DNA from 3 places in the Pseudomonas sp. ZY71 genome. Region 3 is predicted to be linked to each of the others. Evidence: riboswitches for the same ligand, from Rfam matches in the RefSeq annotation. Region 3 holds a riboswitch; each other region holds the start of a gene.
The links. Region 3 has a riboswitch for cobalamin ahead of cobW (cobalamin biosynthesis protein CobW). Riboswitches for the same ligand answer to the same signal wherever they lie in the genome.
Positions count from the first base shown of each region.

Region 1 (5,131 bases), 190 kb from region 3:
ACCGTGTCCGACGCAGACATTCCTGAAGTTCTGGATTTTGTTCTAAAGGCCCGTGCCGAGCTTTTCCCCAAGCTCAGCGCGACCGGCATGCCCGACGATCTGGCGCGTTTTGCCGAGGTTTATCTGCGTGGGGCAGGGCGCTTTCTGATCGCTCGCCATGAAGGACAAATCGTCGCGTCCATCGGCTATCTCCCTTACGACCGGCGCTTCGCGCACTTGCCCTATCCGGATCTTGAAGTGGTGGAAATCGTCCGTCTGTTTGTCCTGCCATCGCAGCGCCGCTCAGGGTTGGCCGCGGCGATATATCGATCACTCAAAGACCTGGCACTCGCCGACGGAGTCGAGGTGATCTACCTGCACACCCATCCGTTTCTGCCGGGGGCCATCGCGTTCTGGCAGCGGCAGGGCTTCGAGATAATCGATGTCGACGCTGACCCGGTGTGGCAGACCACTCACATGCACAACGTCATGAGTGAAATCTGAGAATCTGCGCCCCATCGAACGGGTCCGTCAGATAGTGCGCCCTGACCCCGAACGTCTCCTGTAAGCGCTGCGGTGTCAGCACTTCCAACGGTTTGCCCAACGCCACCAACCGCCCGCGCTCCAGCACCGCCAGACGATCACACTTCAACGCCTGATTAAGATCATGCAAGGCGATCAGCGTGGTCACCGGCAACGCCTGTACCACGTTGAGGATGGTCAGTTGATGCTGAATGTCGAGGTGGTTGGCCGGTTCGTCCAGCAACAGGATTTGCGGTCGCTGCGCCAGGGCCCGAGCAATGTGTACCCGTTGTCGCTCACCACCCGACAGGCTGCGCCACAGGCGCGTGCGCAGGTGCATCGCGTCAACGTCAGTCAACGCCTGCTCGACGATGGCGTCGTCCACCTGCGACCACGGTTGCAGCGCCGACAGCCATGGCGTGCGACCCAGCGCCACGGCATCGAACACGCGAATGCCGTCGTCGGTGTCGGCTTGTTGTTCAACGACCGCGAGTTTTTGCGCAATGCTGCGCCGGGCCATTTTGCCCAAGCGCTGACCTTCGAGCAGCACCTCGCCAGCGCTCGGTTCGCGCAACCCGGCCAGCAGTTTGAGCAGGGTGGATTTGCCGGATCCATTCGGCCCGACGATGCCGAGGGTTTCGCCGCGCTGAACTTCAAGGCTGACACCGCTGAGCAACTCGGCGCCGCGCACTCTGAAGCTCAGACCAGAACAGCTCAAAACACTGCTCATCGCGCCGATCTCCGACCCACCAGAATCAGGGCAAACACCGGCGCCCCGACCAATGCAGTAATCACCCCGACCGGAATCACCTGGCCCTTGATCAACGTGCGTGACAACACATCGGCAGCAATCAGAAACACCGCACCACCCAAGGCACTGGCCGGCAGCAGTCGTGCATGACCCGTGCCAAGCAACAGCCGCGCTGCATGGGGAATCACCAGCCCGACAAAACCGATCGAACCGACAATCGACACCATCACCGCCGTCACCAACGCCGCGCAGCCAATCAGCAGAATCTGTACGCGTCGCACCGGAATACCGAGGGATGCCGCCGAGTCCGCACCAAAGGTAAACGCATCCAGCGCGCGCCGATGCCACAGACACACGACCAACCCGAACACGGCCACCGGCACCGCCAGCCACACCGACGGCCAACGCACGCCACCAAGATTGCCCAGCAGCCAGAACATGATCCCGCGTGCCTGCTCGGAGCTTGCCGAGCGGGTAATCAGAAACGCCGTCAGCGCATTGAACAGCTGAGAACCGGCGATCCCGGCAAGAATGATCTGCCCGGTGCCGCTGGCCGAACCGCTGACCCGCGCCAGCAGAATCACCAGCACGAACGCCGTGACCGCGCCGGCGAAGGCACCGACTGACAGCGAAATCATCCCTGCGCCAACACCGAGCAGCGCCACCATCACGGCTCCGGTCGAGGCGCCGGCAGAAATCCCCAGCAGATACGGATCGGCCAACGGGTTGCGCAACAGCGACTGCAAAATCACCCCGCACGTTGCCAACCCGGCACCGCACGCCGCTGCGACCAGTGCGCGGGTCAAACGGTAATTCCAGACGATGCCTTCATCGATTGGGTCGAGCGCGTACCCGGCGCCCCACAATTTGTTCGCCAGCACTTGCATGACCACGCCCGGCTCAATCGAGGTCTCACCAATGGCCACGCCTGCAACCACTGCAATCAACAGCGTCGCCAGGGCCAGCAACGTACGGATCAGGCTGGCACTCATTGCGACAGGTCATAGCCGTTGATGGCCGTAGCCAGTTGCTCGATGCCGTCGAACATGCGCAGGCTCGCCTGCATGGCCATGGCGTCAAGAATGATGATGCGGTTGTGTTTCACCGCGTCCATGTTGCGCGTCACCGGATCGCTGCGCAGGAAGGCGAGTTTCTTTTCATAGTCGTCGGCGGGGAAACGTCGACGATCCATGCGCGCGATGACGAGGAAGGTCGGATTGGCTTTGGCGATGGTTTCCCAGCCGACCGTTGGCCACTCTTCATCGGACTCCACCACGTTGCGCACGCCGAGGGTGTTGAGCATGAAATCAGGAATGCCTTTGTGTCCGGCCACGAACGGCTCGATGTCCATTTGTGCGCTGGAGAACCAGACCAGCGCGCTGGCATCCTTCAGCCGTTTGCCCTGGGCGGTGGCAATCGATTTGGCGAGGCTGGCCTTGAGTTCGTCGTTGAGCTGCTGGCCACGCTCCTGCACATCAAAGATCTGCGCCAGTTGGCTCACGCTTTTGTAAATCGTCTCGATGCGAAACGGTGCCAGTCGCGTACCGTCGGCGCCGACCAAGTTGTCCTTGGCTTCGCAATCGGAGGGCAGCAGGTAGGTCGGAATCTTCAGCTCATGAAATTGCTCGCGGGTGCCGACCGCGCCTTGCGGGCCGACCATCCATTCCAGCTCCACGGCGACCAGTTCCGGGCGCTTGCCGATCACCGATTCGAAACTCGGCTCGTTGTCAGCCAGACGCTCGATCTTGTCGTTCTGCGCCTTGTACTTGTCCAGCACGTTGTTGAACCACAGCGACGTGCCGACGACTTTGTCGCCCAGGCCCATGGCGTAGAGCATTTCCGTGCCGGCCTGGCCGATGGTCACGGTGCGCGTCGGGGCGTGCTGGAAGGTCAGGCTGCTGCCGCAGTTTTCGACGGTCAGTGGATAGACAGTCGGCGCCGCCTGGGCCATGGCGCCAAGGGTCAGGCCGGTGATGAGGGTGGCGATGCGGGGCAGCAGCATGGGGCAGTCTCCGAGGGAACCGTACGGGGAGCGGGAGAGTACGGTCTGGAAACACACCATCGAACGCGGTCAGGAAAACAGCGCAAGGCCGGGCAGCCAACGAAGACGCGCACGGCACGATGTCCTTCCCGGACACCCCGCCGGTTAGTAATCACTGTGCCGGCAGGTCTCCTGACTGATGCGTCATCGCCTTGGCTCCGGCCTTCCCGGGGTTCACCCAGTGGCAGTCGTGGAGCAGGCTCGGCACCTACAGTTGCGGGGGCAGTTCCGATCAATGCTGTGCAAGCACCTCGGATTCCCTATTAGTCCCCTTCGGGAACCGACGGCGGCATGGTAGTCGATCGAGCCGCTGAAGGGGAGACGAATCTGCCGTGGCGAGGATCAGTGCTGGCTCATCAAACCGTGCAACACGCCCAGACGCAGGCCCGGTTCGGAGGGCAGCATTTGTGCAATGCCGAACACTTTGAATGCCGCGAGCATCAACACCAGACCGCCGGGCAGAATGCTCTGGCGGTGTGGTTGCAGACCGGCCAGCTTGAGCTGTTGCACGTTGTTCACTTTCAGCAAAAGCAGCGACAGGCGCAGCAGCCCGCCATAGGTGATGCCGGCCTGACCGAAGTCGTTGAGGCGATTGGCCTTGAGCACTTTGGCCAGCATGCGCGCAGTGCCGGACGAACCGATGGTTTGCTGCCAGCCCTGAGCACGGTAGCGCCGGGCAACCTTTTCAAACTGCAGGATGGCGAAGCGTTCGGCCTCCTGTAGCGCGCCGGCAGACACGTCACCGCCACGAAAGAACCGCGTGCTCAAGGTGCCGCTGCCGATGGCGATGCTTTCGGTGAGCAATGGTTGTGAGCCTTGGCCGAGGATCAGCTCGGTGGAGCCGCCGCCGATGTCGACCACCAGCCGCATGTCTGCGGCGCTCGGCAAGGCGTGGGTCACGCCGGCGTAGACCAGCCGCGCCTCTTCATGGCCGCAAATGACGTCGATGGGAAAGCCCAGATGCCGCTCGGCGCTGGCCAGAAACAGTTGCGCGTTGTCCGCTTCACGCACCGCGCTGGTGGCCACCGCACGAACCCGGCCGGCTTCGAAACCGCGCAGTTTCTTGCCGAACCGCGCCAATGCCTGCCAGCCGCGATCCAGTGCCAACGCATCCAGCGCGCCACCGTCAAAACCTTCAGCGAGGCGCACCGGTTCACGCAGGGTTTTCACTTCCTGAATCTGCAAGCCTTTGCGGCTGCGCACCGACTGGCCGATCATCAGGCGAAAGGCATTCGAACCCAGGTCGATGGCGGCAAACAGCGAGGCGTCGTCTTTCATGGGAGTCCTTGCAGAGCGTCCGTCGGGAGGCGCGAGACGGTTTGCGAGGATTCTGCCGTAATCTTGATGACATCCTGATGACGGGGCAGGGGCGGTTCAATGAATTTGCGGCTGTCATGACACTGTCATTATCCGGCGTCTATGCTGAGGCCAATACATCGCGTGTTCTTAAAGTTTTTGCTGCCAGTTTTGGCAGCTTTTTTTTGCCCGCGATTTGGCAATGCCGCGAACTGATCGTTCCCACGCTCCGCGTGGTAATGCCTCTAGGGACGCTCCGCGTCCAGTGACGCGGAGCGTCACGGGCTGCATTCCCACGCGGAGCGTGGGAACGATCAGGGGTAAGGGGGATGCGTCAGCAGGCTTGCGGGGTTTCGCCGCGGGCCAGGCGTGCGTTGATGTCGTCGATGACCTCAGGCAGTTCGGCGATGGTGTCGATCAGATAATGCGGACGCGAAGGCGCGAACATCTTGCCAATTCGCTCACGTTCCTCTGCCAGACGATCCGATGGCAGCGCTTTGAACTGCTCATAGGTCAGCCCCAACGCATTCCCCGAGCAGGTC
Region 1 is NZ_CP144274.1:2,757,447-2,762,577, forward strand. Features, by position in the region: gene VY732_RS12280 (GNAT family N-acetyltransferase) at 1-483, shown strand, start outside; partial or broken gene VY732_RS12285 (ABC transporter ATP-binding protein) at 467-1,135, opposite strand; gene VY732_RS12290 (FecCD family ABC transporter permease) at 1,228-2,232, opposite strand; gene VY732_RS12295 (ABC transporter substrate-binding protein) at 2,241-3,254, opposite strand; cobalamin riboswitch at 3,399-3,593, opposite strand; gene VY732_RS12300 (Ppx/GppA family phosphatase) at 3,636-4,571, opposite strand; gene phnX (phosphonoacetaldehyde hydrolase) at 4,924-5,131, opposite strand, start outside.
Region 1: another riboswitch for cobalamin. It lies ahead of VY732_RS12295 (ABC transporter substrate-binding protein); the one in region 3 lies ahead of cobW (cobalamin biosynthesis protein CobW).

Region 2 (5,131 bases), 1.0 Mb from region 3:
GGTCATGGCCCTTTCGCGAGCAGGCTCGCTCCCACAGGGGATTGCATTGCTTCAGTCACCACCGTTTCAACTGTGGGAGCGAGCCTGCTCGCGAAGGCGCCTTCGGAATCAGGCGCAAACAGTGCAGCGACAGCCACCGGATTCGACGGGAAATAAAAGTGCACGTACGACGCCGTCATCCGCCCTTCCCGATAAACCGCCTCGGCCCCACGCCCACCATTCGGGCTCAAGCCACGGGCAATCGGTGTCAATTCGGTGGTGGTCAGGGAATGATGATAAGTGTGCCCACGCAGCGAACCTTCCGGCAGATCGACCGCTTGCAGGGCCAGTGCCGCCAGACGCTTCTGCATCACCGCATCGCCCTTAAGCAGCCCAACCAACTCAGCGCGAGTGCCTTCAACGTCAGTCAAAGAATCCAGCAAATACAGCATCCCGCCACATTCAGCGAGCAACGGTTTACCCGCTGCATGATGCGCGCGAATCGCTTCAACCATCGCGGTGTTCTGCGCCAGCGCAACGTGATGCAACTCCGGATAACCACCGGGCAGATACAAGCTATCCGCCTCCGGCAATTGCGTATCGCGGATCGGCGAGAAGAAACTCAACTCGGCGCCCATCGCCCGCAACAGATCGAGACTCGCGCCATAGGTGAAAGCAAACGCTTCATCACGGGCGACCGCGATTCGCACATTCTTCAGCAGCGGCTCTACAGCGATGACGTCAGGCGCGGCGAACTCAACCGCCGGCGGCAGCGCTACCTCACAGCTACTGGCGAGAGCGTCGGCAGCCGCGTCGAGACGCACATCGAGGTCATTCAGTTCGCTGGCCTGGACCAGGCCGAGATGGCGACTCGGCAGTTCGATACCCGTTTCGCGGGACAACGCGCCGTACCAGCGCAGACCTTCCGTGAGACTGCCTTCGAGCAATTGCGCATGTCGCAAAGTACCGACACGATTGGCCAGCACGCCGGCAAACGGCAGATCCGGCTGGTACTTCGCCAAGCCCAGCGCCAACGCACCAAAGGTCTGCGCCATCGCCGTCCCATCGATCACGCCAAGCACAGGCACACCGAAATGCCGCGCCAGATCAGCGCTGGAAGGCGTGCCGTCGAACAGACCCATCACGCCTTCGATCAGAATCAGATCGGCCTCGGCGGCGGCTTCCCACAACAGACGACGACTTTCCTGCTCGCCGACCATCCACATGTCCAATTGATAGACCGGCGCACCGCTGGCGCGCTCAAGAATCATCGGATCAAGGAAGTCCGGGCCGCATTTGAACACGCGTACTTTGCGCCCCTGATTGCGATGCAAACGGGCGAGCGCGGCGGTGACGGTGGTCTTGCCCTGACCGGAGGCCGGCGCGGCGATGAGGACCGCCGGGCAGTGACGTGGTTGATTCAAAGTTCGACGCCTTTCTGCGCTTTGATGCCGGCCTGGAAGGCGTGTTTGAGCATGCCCATTTCGGTGACCGTGTCGCCCATTTCGATCATTTCCGGCTTGGCCGCGCGACCGGTGACGATCACGTGCTGCATCGGCGGACGCGCCTGCAAATCGCTGAGCACCTGATCGAGATCGAGGTAACCGTGCTTGAGGGCGATGTTCAGTTCGTCGAGCACCACCAGACCGATCGACGGATCACGCAGCAACTCACGGGACACCGCCCACGCGGCTTCGGCAGCGGCGATGTCACGCTGGCGGTCCTGGGTTTCCCAAGTGAATCCTTCGCCCATCACGTGAAAGCGCACTTGCTCGGGGAAGCGGCGGAAAAACAACTCTTCGCCGGTGCTGTTGCGGCCCTTGATGAACTGCACCACGCCGCACTGCATGCCGTGGCCCATGGCGCGCGCAAGCATGCCGAAGGCCGAGCTGCTTTTGCCTTTGCCATTGCCGGTCAGCACCAGCACCAGACCGCACTCGTCAGGCGAGTTGGCGATGCGTTCGTCGATCACGGCTTTTTTGCGCTGCATACGCGCCAGATGGCGTTCGTCGCGCTCGGGGGAATCAGTCATGGGGGAGCTCTCCGTTGAGGCTGGATAACGGCGGGCAGGCACAAGAATAGACGGCAAAAAGCCTGGCATCGCCCACCGTGATGCCGCTGGATGGATCAGGCCGGTCTCCGGGCTCATGAGCGGCGTTGGCCTGACTGCGCGCCTTCCCGCTTCTTTCGAGGCAGTGGCTCAAGGCGCAGTTTTCACTCATTTACCGTTGCGGGGGCAGCGCCGGGATCGTGGTGGTTCTTCGCTTGAAGACAACCCTCACCGGCTTCCCTGTTTCACTCTGTCGACGCAGGTCACAGAGCACCTGAAACAAGCCGCGAAGGTTAGAGGGTTGGGGGTGGAGCGTCAATTAAAGAGGCGGCCATCGGGCGAATAACTGCCGCCGATCACTTATCTGCCGCCAATCTTGTGCCACACTGATACAAATGATATCAAAGAGCCATGCTTTTCTCGAAAAGCCCACTACAACAATAAAGGATGATGACGATGCAAGGCATGATCATCAGCAACCCGCGCCTGGAATTCCTGCGCCCGGTGCTTGAACGCTGGTTTGACTGTATCGACCGCTACAACGCCGTGCGCGGCGACAGCGACACCCCTTACTGGCATGACGAGAAAGCCAATCTCGGATTGCTCTCGGCGGCGGCCTGGATGGCTGAGCTGGTCACTTTGAACGACACTGTCACGCGCAAACAGAACGAAGAAGGCGAGCGCAATGCCCGCGCCGATCTGTTTCTCGCCGGCGCCGAAGACCGCGCCTTTATCCAGGCCACTCAGCGCTGGCCAAAGGTTACCAACCTGAATCTGACCCAGGCCCTGCTGGATATCACTAACGACGCCAAGCGCATCAGCTACGCCAGCGATCTCAAGCTCGGCTGCCTGTTTGTCGCGCCGCAAAAAGCCCAGCACAGCGCCAGCCCTGAAGAGCTGCAGGACATGGTCGACGACCTGCAAAAGGAACACACCTGCGCGGTCGCCTGGTATTTCCCTTACGCCTACCGCAAGTTGCGCAGCGAAGCCGGCAATTATCACCCGGGCATCGCCGTGCTGTTCAAGGAAGCCCGCGGCTGAGCAGTTGAACCATCGGGCTTGCGCCCTCCTCTATGATTAGGAATGCATTCATAGGGAAGATTCAGCAATGCGCAAGCCCCAGCTCGTTTTTGTCATCGCCTTCGCCGGAGGGCTCGCCGCCTGCGGTGAGACCTCCAGCCTGCAAGTCTCCGACGGCACCGGCCCGTCACCGAAATTGCCTGAACCAAACAAGACCCTGATTCCGACGGTGAACATTGCCCCGGCGATCGGCTGGCCGGAGGGCGCTAAACCGACGGCAGCGACTGGCACGCAAGTCGCTGCATTCGCGGAAGGCCTCGATCATCCGCGCTGGCTCTATGTGCTGCCCAACGGCGATGTGCTGGTGGCGGAAACCAACGCCCCGCCAAAACCGGATGACAGCAGCGGCATTCGTGGCTGGGTGATGAAAAAGGTCATGGGCAAGGCTGGCGCGGGCGTGCCGAGTCCGAACCGCATCACCTTGCTGCGTGACGCCGATCATGATGGTGTCGCAGAAACCCGCACGGTATTCCTGCAGAACCTCAACTCGCCGTTCGGTATGACGCTGGTTGGCAATGACCTGTACGTCGCCGATACCGATCGCCTGCTGCGCTTCAACTACGAACCCGGCGCGACCGAGATCAAGTCACAGCCAATCAAGGTTGTCGATTTGCCCGGCGGTACGCTGAATCACCACTGGACGAAAAACGTCATCGCCAGCAAGGACGGCAGCAAGCTGTACGTCACGGTCGGCTCGAACAGCAACGTCGGCGAAAATGGTCTGGATAAGGAAGAAGGCCGCGCGGCGATCTGGGAAGTCGATCGGGCGACCGGCAATCACCGCATCTTCGCCTCGGGCATCCGCAACCCCAATGGCCTGGCCTGGGAGCCGAAAAGTGGCGCGCTGTGGACAGCGGTCAACGAACGCGACGAGATCGGCAGTGATCTGGTGCCGGACTACATCACTTCCGTGAAGGACGGTGGCTTCTATGGCTGGCCGTTCAGTTACTACGGCCAGCATGTCGATGTCCGCGTTACGCCGCAAAACCCGGATCTGGTGGCCAAAGCCATCGCCCCGGATTATGCAGTCGGGCCGCACACTGCGTCTTTGGGCCTGACGTTCGCCGAGGGCAACAACCTGCCGGCGCAGTTCAAGGAAGGTGCCTTTATCGGCCAGCACGGTTCATGGAACCGCAAACCGCACAGTGGCTACAAAGTGATTTTCGTACCGTTCACCGGTGGCAAGCCGAGCGGCAAACCGGTGGATGTGCTGACCGGGTTCCTCGACAAGGACGAGAATGCACTCGGTCGGCCGGTGGGCGTGGTGATCGATCAGCAGGGGGGCTTGCTGGTGGCGGATGATGTTGGCAACAAGGTGTGGCGAGTCTCAGCCAGCAAATAATTTTAGCCATGCACAAACAACTGTAGGAGTGAGCCTGCTCGCGATAGCGGTCGATCATTCAACATTGATGTTGAATGTGACACCGTCATCGCGAGCAGGCTCACTCCTACACATTAGATTTTGGGCAACTTGAATTAAGGGTTATGCGCCAGATGCTCCGGCTGCAACACCCGCTTGGCACTCAGATAAGCCTTCTGCCAGTACGCCTTCGACAGGCTGTCGAGCTTGACCGTGCCACCCGTGGCCGGCGCATGCACAAAGCGCCCTTCGCCGACGTAAATCCCCGCATGACTGACCTGCGAACCGCCATTGGTGGCGAAGAAAATCAGGTCGCCAGTCTGCAAGCCTTCCTTGCCGACATTCGGTGCCTGCATAACGATCAACTCACGCGTCGAACGTGGCAAAGAGATGCCCGCCGCATCACGGTAGACAAAACCGATCAGGCCGCTGCAATCAAAGCCTGAATCCGGCGTGTTGCCGCCCCAGCGATAAGGCGTGCCGACCAGGCCGAGCGCGCGAAACAGCACGTCCTCAGCAGCAGGCGAAAAAGCTTGGGAGGGGCCGAACACGACCGGTGCGCGAACCACCGGCGCAGGAGGCGGTGTGCGACTGGCGCAGGCGCTGAGCAGCGCTACGCAGAGCATCAATGTGAGGCGGGCCGTCATCGTCATAAGCAGAAC
Region 2 is NZ_CP144274.1:1,894,911-1,900,041, reverse strand. Features, by position in the region: gene bluB (5,6-dimethylbenzimidazole synthase) at 1-6, opposite strand, end outside; gene VY732_RS08465 (cobyrinate a,c-diamide synthase) at 3-1,403, opposite strand; gene cobO (cob(I)yrinic acid a,c-diamide adenosyltransferase) at 1,400-2,011, opposite strand; cobalamin riboswitch at 2,093-2,322, opposite strand; gene VY732_RS08455 (hypothetical protein) at 2,486-3,070, shown strand; gene VY732_RS08450 (PQQ-dependent sugar dehydrogenase) at 3,138-4,451, shown strand; gene VY732_RS08445 (C40 family peptidase) at 4,586-5,122, opposite strand.
Region 2: another riboswitch for cobalamin. It lies ahead of cobO (cob(I)yrinic acid a,c-diamide adenosyltransferase); the one in region 3 lies ahead of cobW (cobalamin biosynthesis protein CobW).

Region 3 (5,131 bases):
ATTTCATTCAGGGATCCCCAAACGATGTGGGCCGATGTTCTAGCGCGTTTCGAGAAAAAAGCACCTGCCAGTGTCATGGCTAAATTGGCTCTGGAGCAGGCTATTGCCCCTGAGTGGGTCGATCAGGTTTTCGAAGAGCATCGGCAACGGCAGTATTCTCGTGAGCTGCTGTTCTCGACCATCATCAAGCTGATGTCCCTTGTTTCATTGGGCCTGAAGCCATCCCTGCACGCCGCCGCGCGGCAACTGGAAGATCTTCCTGTCAGTTTGGCGGCTCTCTACGACAAGATCAGTCGTACCGAGCCGGCGCTGTTGCGCGCCCTGGTTACGGGCTGCGCTCAACGCCTGACTCCAACCATAAAAGAGCTGGGTTGCACGACGATGCTGCCGGGTTGGCAGGTTCGGGTAGTGGACGGTAATCACTTGGCATCCACTGAGAAACGTCTGGGAGCTTTACGTCACGAGCGCGGCGCCGCTCGTCCCGGTTTTTCGGTGGTGGCCTACGACCCCGACCTCGATCAGGTCATCGACCTTCAGGCGTGTGAGGATGCCTACGCAAGCGAGCGTGTTTGCGTGCTGCCGCTGTTGGCTGATGCCGAGCCGGGCCAAGTGTGGTTGGCTGATCGACTCTATTGCACGCTCCCGGTCATGGAAGCTTGTGAGCAGGCCCAGACGTCCTTTGTCATTCGCCAGCAAGCCAAGCATCCACGCTTGATTCAAGAAGGTGAGTGGCAAGAGCCGGTGCCTGTGGAAACAGGCACTGTGCGTGAGCAGATCATCCAGGTCAGAGGCGGTTACCAATGTCGGCGTGTCGAGCTGACGCTTCATTCTCCAACGGACTCGGGAGACAGCAGCTTGATGTTCTGGAGCAACCTACCCCAGAGCGTCAGTGCACAGCGGATCGCAGAGCTCTATCGCCGCCGCTGGAGCATTGAAGGTATGTTCCAGCGACTGGAAGCGATTCTGGAAAGTGAAATCGAAACCCTTGGCAGCCCGAAGGCTGCCTTGCTCGGGTTCGCTACTGCGGTATTGGCCTACAACGTCCTGGCCATCCTCAAACGAAGTGTCGAGCAAGCTCACCGGGAGACTCAACCTGAAGGATGGGAAGCTTCCATCTATCACTTGGCGGTTCAGGTCAGGAGTGGTTATGAGGGAATGCAGATTGCACTGCCCTCAGAATATCTTCCCGTTGTCCCTCTGGAGCAACTGGCCCAACGCCTGTTGGAGTTGGCCAGAAACATCCAGCCCAAACAAGTTGCGAAAAGCCCCCGCGGTCCCAAGGTGCCTAAACCCAAGACATGGGTTCAAGGCACAGCGGTCCATGCTCATGTTTCAACGGACAGAGTTATCAAGGCTGCCAAAACGAAAAGACCTTGAAAGGGATGGCCCTTACGGCGGGTCACTTTTTCCAGACGCCGAAAAAGTAACCAAAAAGGCTTGCTCCTACGTGCGGCCCGCTCGCTGGGGCTCGGGGTTCCTTCGCTGCGGGATCGATCCGGGCGCAGCGCCTACGGTTTGCTGCGCTGCACCTCCTCTCGCTGTGTTTGGCTTCGCCAAACGGTCGCTGCGCTCCCACGCCCGGATCAATCCCTCCACTCAGCCTTCCGACGTCGCCTTACAGATCAAGAGCTGCAGCCGAGCTAACGCTCATCCTGTTGAGTGGTGGAAGAGCATGCGGTCGACTTTGGATTTGTGGTGGATTCGCCCCTCACCCCAGCCCTCTCCCGAGGGAGAGGGAGCCGATTTGTGGGCTTTTCAAAATCTGAGTTCGACTCGGTATTGCACGTCGGCGTAGCTCTCCCAAACACCCCGATCAGTCCCTCTAACCTCATGGATAGGGGGCGATTTTTTTGCTTTTTTGAGCCTGAGTTCAACGCGGTATCGCAGGTCGGCGTACCTCTTCCAAACGCCCCGGTCAGTCCCCTCTCCCTCTGGGAGAGGGCTAGGGTGAGGGGCTCTTGATCTGGCTTTTGATCTGGCTTTTTTGCCCCTTCGGCAGGCCGAGCGTAGGTGTTCATCCGGGGGTTAGGCGCGTAGCGCCGTGCGGCGAAGCCGCATTCATCGAGAGGAGGTGCAGCGAAGCAAACCGTAGGCGATGCCCCCGGATGGACACCGTAGCGAGGGAACACTGAGCCTCAGCGAAGTGCCGTACGCCGGGGCAAAGCCTTTTGCTTACTTTTCGGCGTCTGGAAAAGTGAGTCGCTGTAAGAGCGAAACCGCCAGCGGCGGCACCCGCAGCAACGGATATGCCCCCATAACCAAACCCCAACCCCATTGACCCATAACCACCCGATGCGTAGCCTTGCGCTTTCGAGGTTCTTCGGCCGTTGCCGAAGCTAAGAAGGGAACGCGGTCAATGCCGCGGCTGCCCCCGCAACTGTGAACGGTGAAGTTCGCTGCCACGCCACTGCCAGCTCAACCCATGAGCCCGCGGGAAGGCGCAGCCAACGCCAGGCTCATACCTGAACACCGTCAGCCAGGAGACCTGCCTCGTCACAGATTCTCACTACAACCGGGCGGGGTGATCCGGTGGCGAATGCTTCCGGCGCGCACGCGCGTTGCCGGTTCTCGTCCCGTATGCCCGCCGCTTGCCAAAGGGCATACCGATGAAAACACTGGCCAAACTCCCCGTCACCATCGTCACCGGCTTCCTCGGCTCGGGCAAGACCACACTGCTGCGGCACATGCTCGACAACGCGCAGGGCCGTCGCATCGCGGTGATCGTCAACGAGTTCGGCGAGTTGGGCATCGACGGTGAAATCCTCAAACAATGCACCATCGGTTGCACCGAAGAAGAAGCCACCGGCCGCGTTTACGAACTGGCCAACGGCTGCCTGTGCTGCACCGTTCAGGAAGAATTCTTCCCGGTGATGCGCGAACTGGTCGCGCGTCGCGGCGATCTCGACCACATCCTTATCGAAACCTCGGGCCTGGCCCTGCCGAAACCGCTGGTGCAAGCCTTCCAGTGGCCGGAAATCCGCAGCGCCTGCACCGTTGACGCGGTGATCACCGTGGTCGACAGCCCGGCCGTGGCCGCTGGCACCTTTGCCGCGTTCCCGGATCAGGTCGATGCCCAGCGTAAACTCGACCCGAACCTCGATCACGAATCGCCGCTGCACGAACTGTTCGCCGACCAACTGGCCAGCGCCGACCTCGTCATCCTCAACAAGGCCGACCAGACCAGCCCGGAAGATCTCGCTCGCGTTCGTGCTGAAGTCGCCGAAGAGCTGCCACCGGCGGTGAAAATCATCGAAGCCAGCAACGGCCGTCTGCCGCTGGACGTGCTGATCGGCCTCGGCGCCGGTTCCGAAGAACACATCGACAGCCGCCACAGCCACCATGATCACCACCACGGTGAAGGCGATGACGACCACGATGACCACGATCACGACGCCTTCGATTCGATCTCCATCGAACTGCCGCAAGCCGACGAAAGCCTGCTGCTCGATGCCCTGACGCAACTGGTGGTCAAGCACGGCATCCTCCGTGTCAAAGGTTTTGCCGCCATTCCAAACAAGCCAATGCGCCTGTTGATCCAGGGCGTGGGTACGCGTTTCGACAAGCATTTCGACCGTCAGTGGGGCGCCGATGAAGCGCGCGTTACCCGTCTGGTGCTGATCGGTCAGCAACTCGACGCCGCCCAACTCGAAGCGCAACTGCGCGCTGCGCTCAGCGTTTAAACCATGCACCTGCTCAGGACTCAGCCCGGCGGATTCGTCTCGGATGACAACATTGCCGACCTTGGACAGACCCCCGCTGAGCTGGTGATCCTGTGCAGCGGCGACTCCAGTCTGGCGCTACTCGCCGAAGCTGCGCAGCAGTTGCCCGAGGATTATCCGAGCCTGCGTCTGGCCAATCCGATGCAGGTGCAGAATCACGCTTCGGTCGATCTGTACGTCGACGAAGTGCTGCGTCATGCCAAGGTGATCCTGATTTCGCTGCATGGCGGCATTGCCTATTGGCGTTACGGCGTCGAGCGTCTGATCGAGTTGTCCGAGCGCGGTGTGCAGGTGATTCTGGTGCCGGGCGATGACCGGCCCGATCCGGAACTCAGCGACCTGAGCACCGTTAATGCCGAAGATCGCGACCGGCTCTGGCAGTTCTTGCGTCAGGGCGGCCTGGGCAATGCGCTGGATTTCTTCCGCTGCCTGGCCAACCGTTGGCTCGCCCGTGATTACGTTTGGAAAGAACCGCAAACCCTGCCGCGCACGGCGATTTACCATCCACAAAAAACCAGCGCCGCACTGAGTGACTGGCAAGCCGAATGGCTGCCTGAGCAACCGGTCGCGGCGGTGCTGTTTTACCGCTCGCATTTGCAAGCGGCGAACACGGCGTTCATCGATGTTTTCTGCCAGCGCTTGCAGGCAGCGGGGTTGAATCCGCTGCCGATCGCGGTGGCCAGTCTGAAAGAACCCGGTTGTCTGACGGTGGTCGAGGATTGGCTGGATGAAGTCGAGGCGGGGGTGATTCTCAACACTACCGGATTCGCCCAGTCCAGCCCTGAGGCCCCGCACTTGCGGCCGTTTCGTCGCAATATCCCGGTGATCCAGGCGATCTGCGCGCAGGACAACGAGCCCGGCTGGCGCGACAGCGAGCAAGGCCTCGGCCCGCGCGATCTGGCGATGCATATTGCCTTGCCGGAGCTCGACGGGCGCATCATCAGCCGGCCGATCAGCTTCAAGGATCTGGCCTGGCGCAGCGAGCGCAGTCAGTCCGATGTGGTCTGCTACCGCGCGCAACCCGAGCGCATGGATTTTGTCGCCGAACTGGCGCGGCGCTGGATTGATCTGGCGCGGGTGCCGAATGGCGAAAAACGCATCGCGCTGATTCTCGCCAACTACCCGACCCGCGATGGCCGCATTGGTAATGGCGTCGGTCTCGACACGCCGGCGGCGGCGCTGAATATTCTTCGCGCGTTGCAGGCGGAGGGTTATCCCATTGCGGCCGAACTGCCGAATAGCGGCACCGAGTTGATCCAGCAATTGCTCGGTGGCGTCAGCAACGATCTCGACACGATTGACCTGCGTCCGTGCCAACAAAGCCTGGCGATGGACGATTATTCAGCGATGTTCAATGCGCTGCCCGAAGCCAATCGTGCCGCCGTGATCGAACGCTGGGGCGCGCCGCAAAA
Region 3 is NZ_CP144274.1:2,942,454-2,947,584, forward strand. Features, by position in the region: gene VY732_RS13085 (IS4 family transposase) at 76-1,377, shown strand; cobalamin riboswitch at 2,297-2,507, shown strand; gene cobW (cobalamin biosynthesis protein CobW) at 2,607-3,680, shown strand; gene cobN (cobaltochelatase subunit CobN) at 3,684-5,131, shown strand, end outside.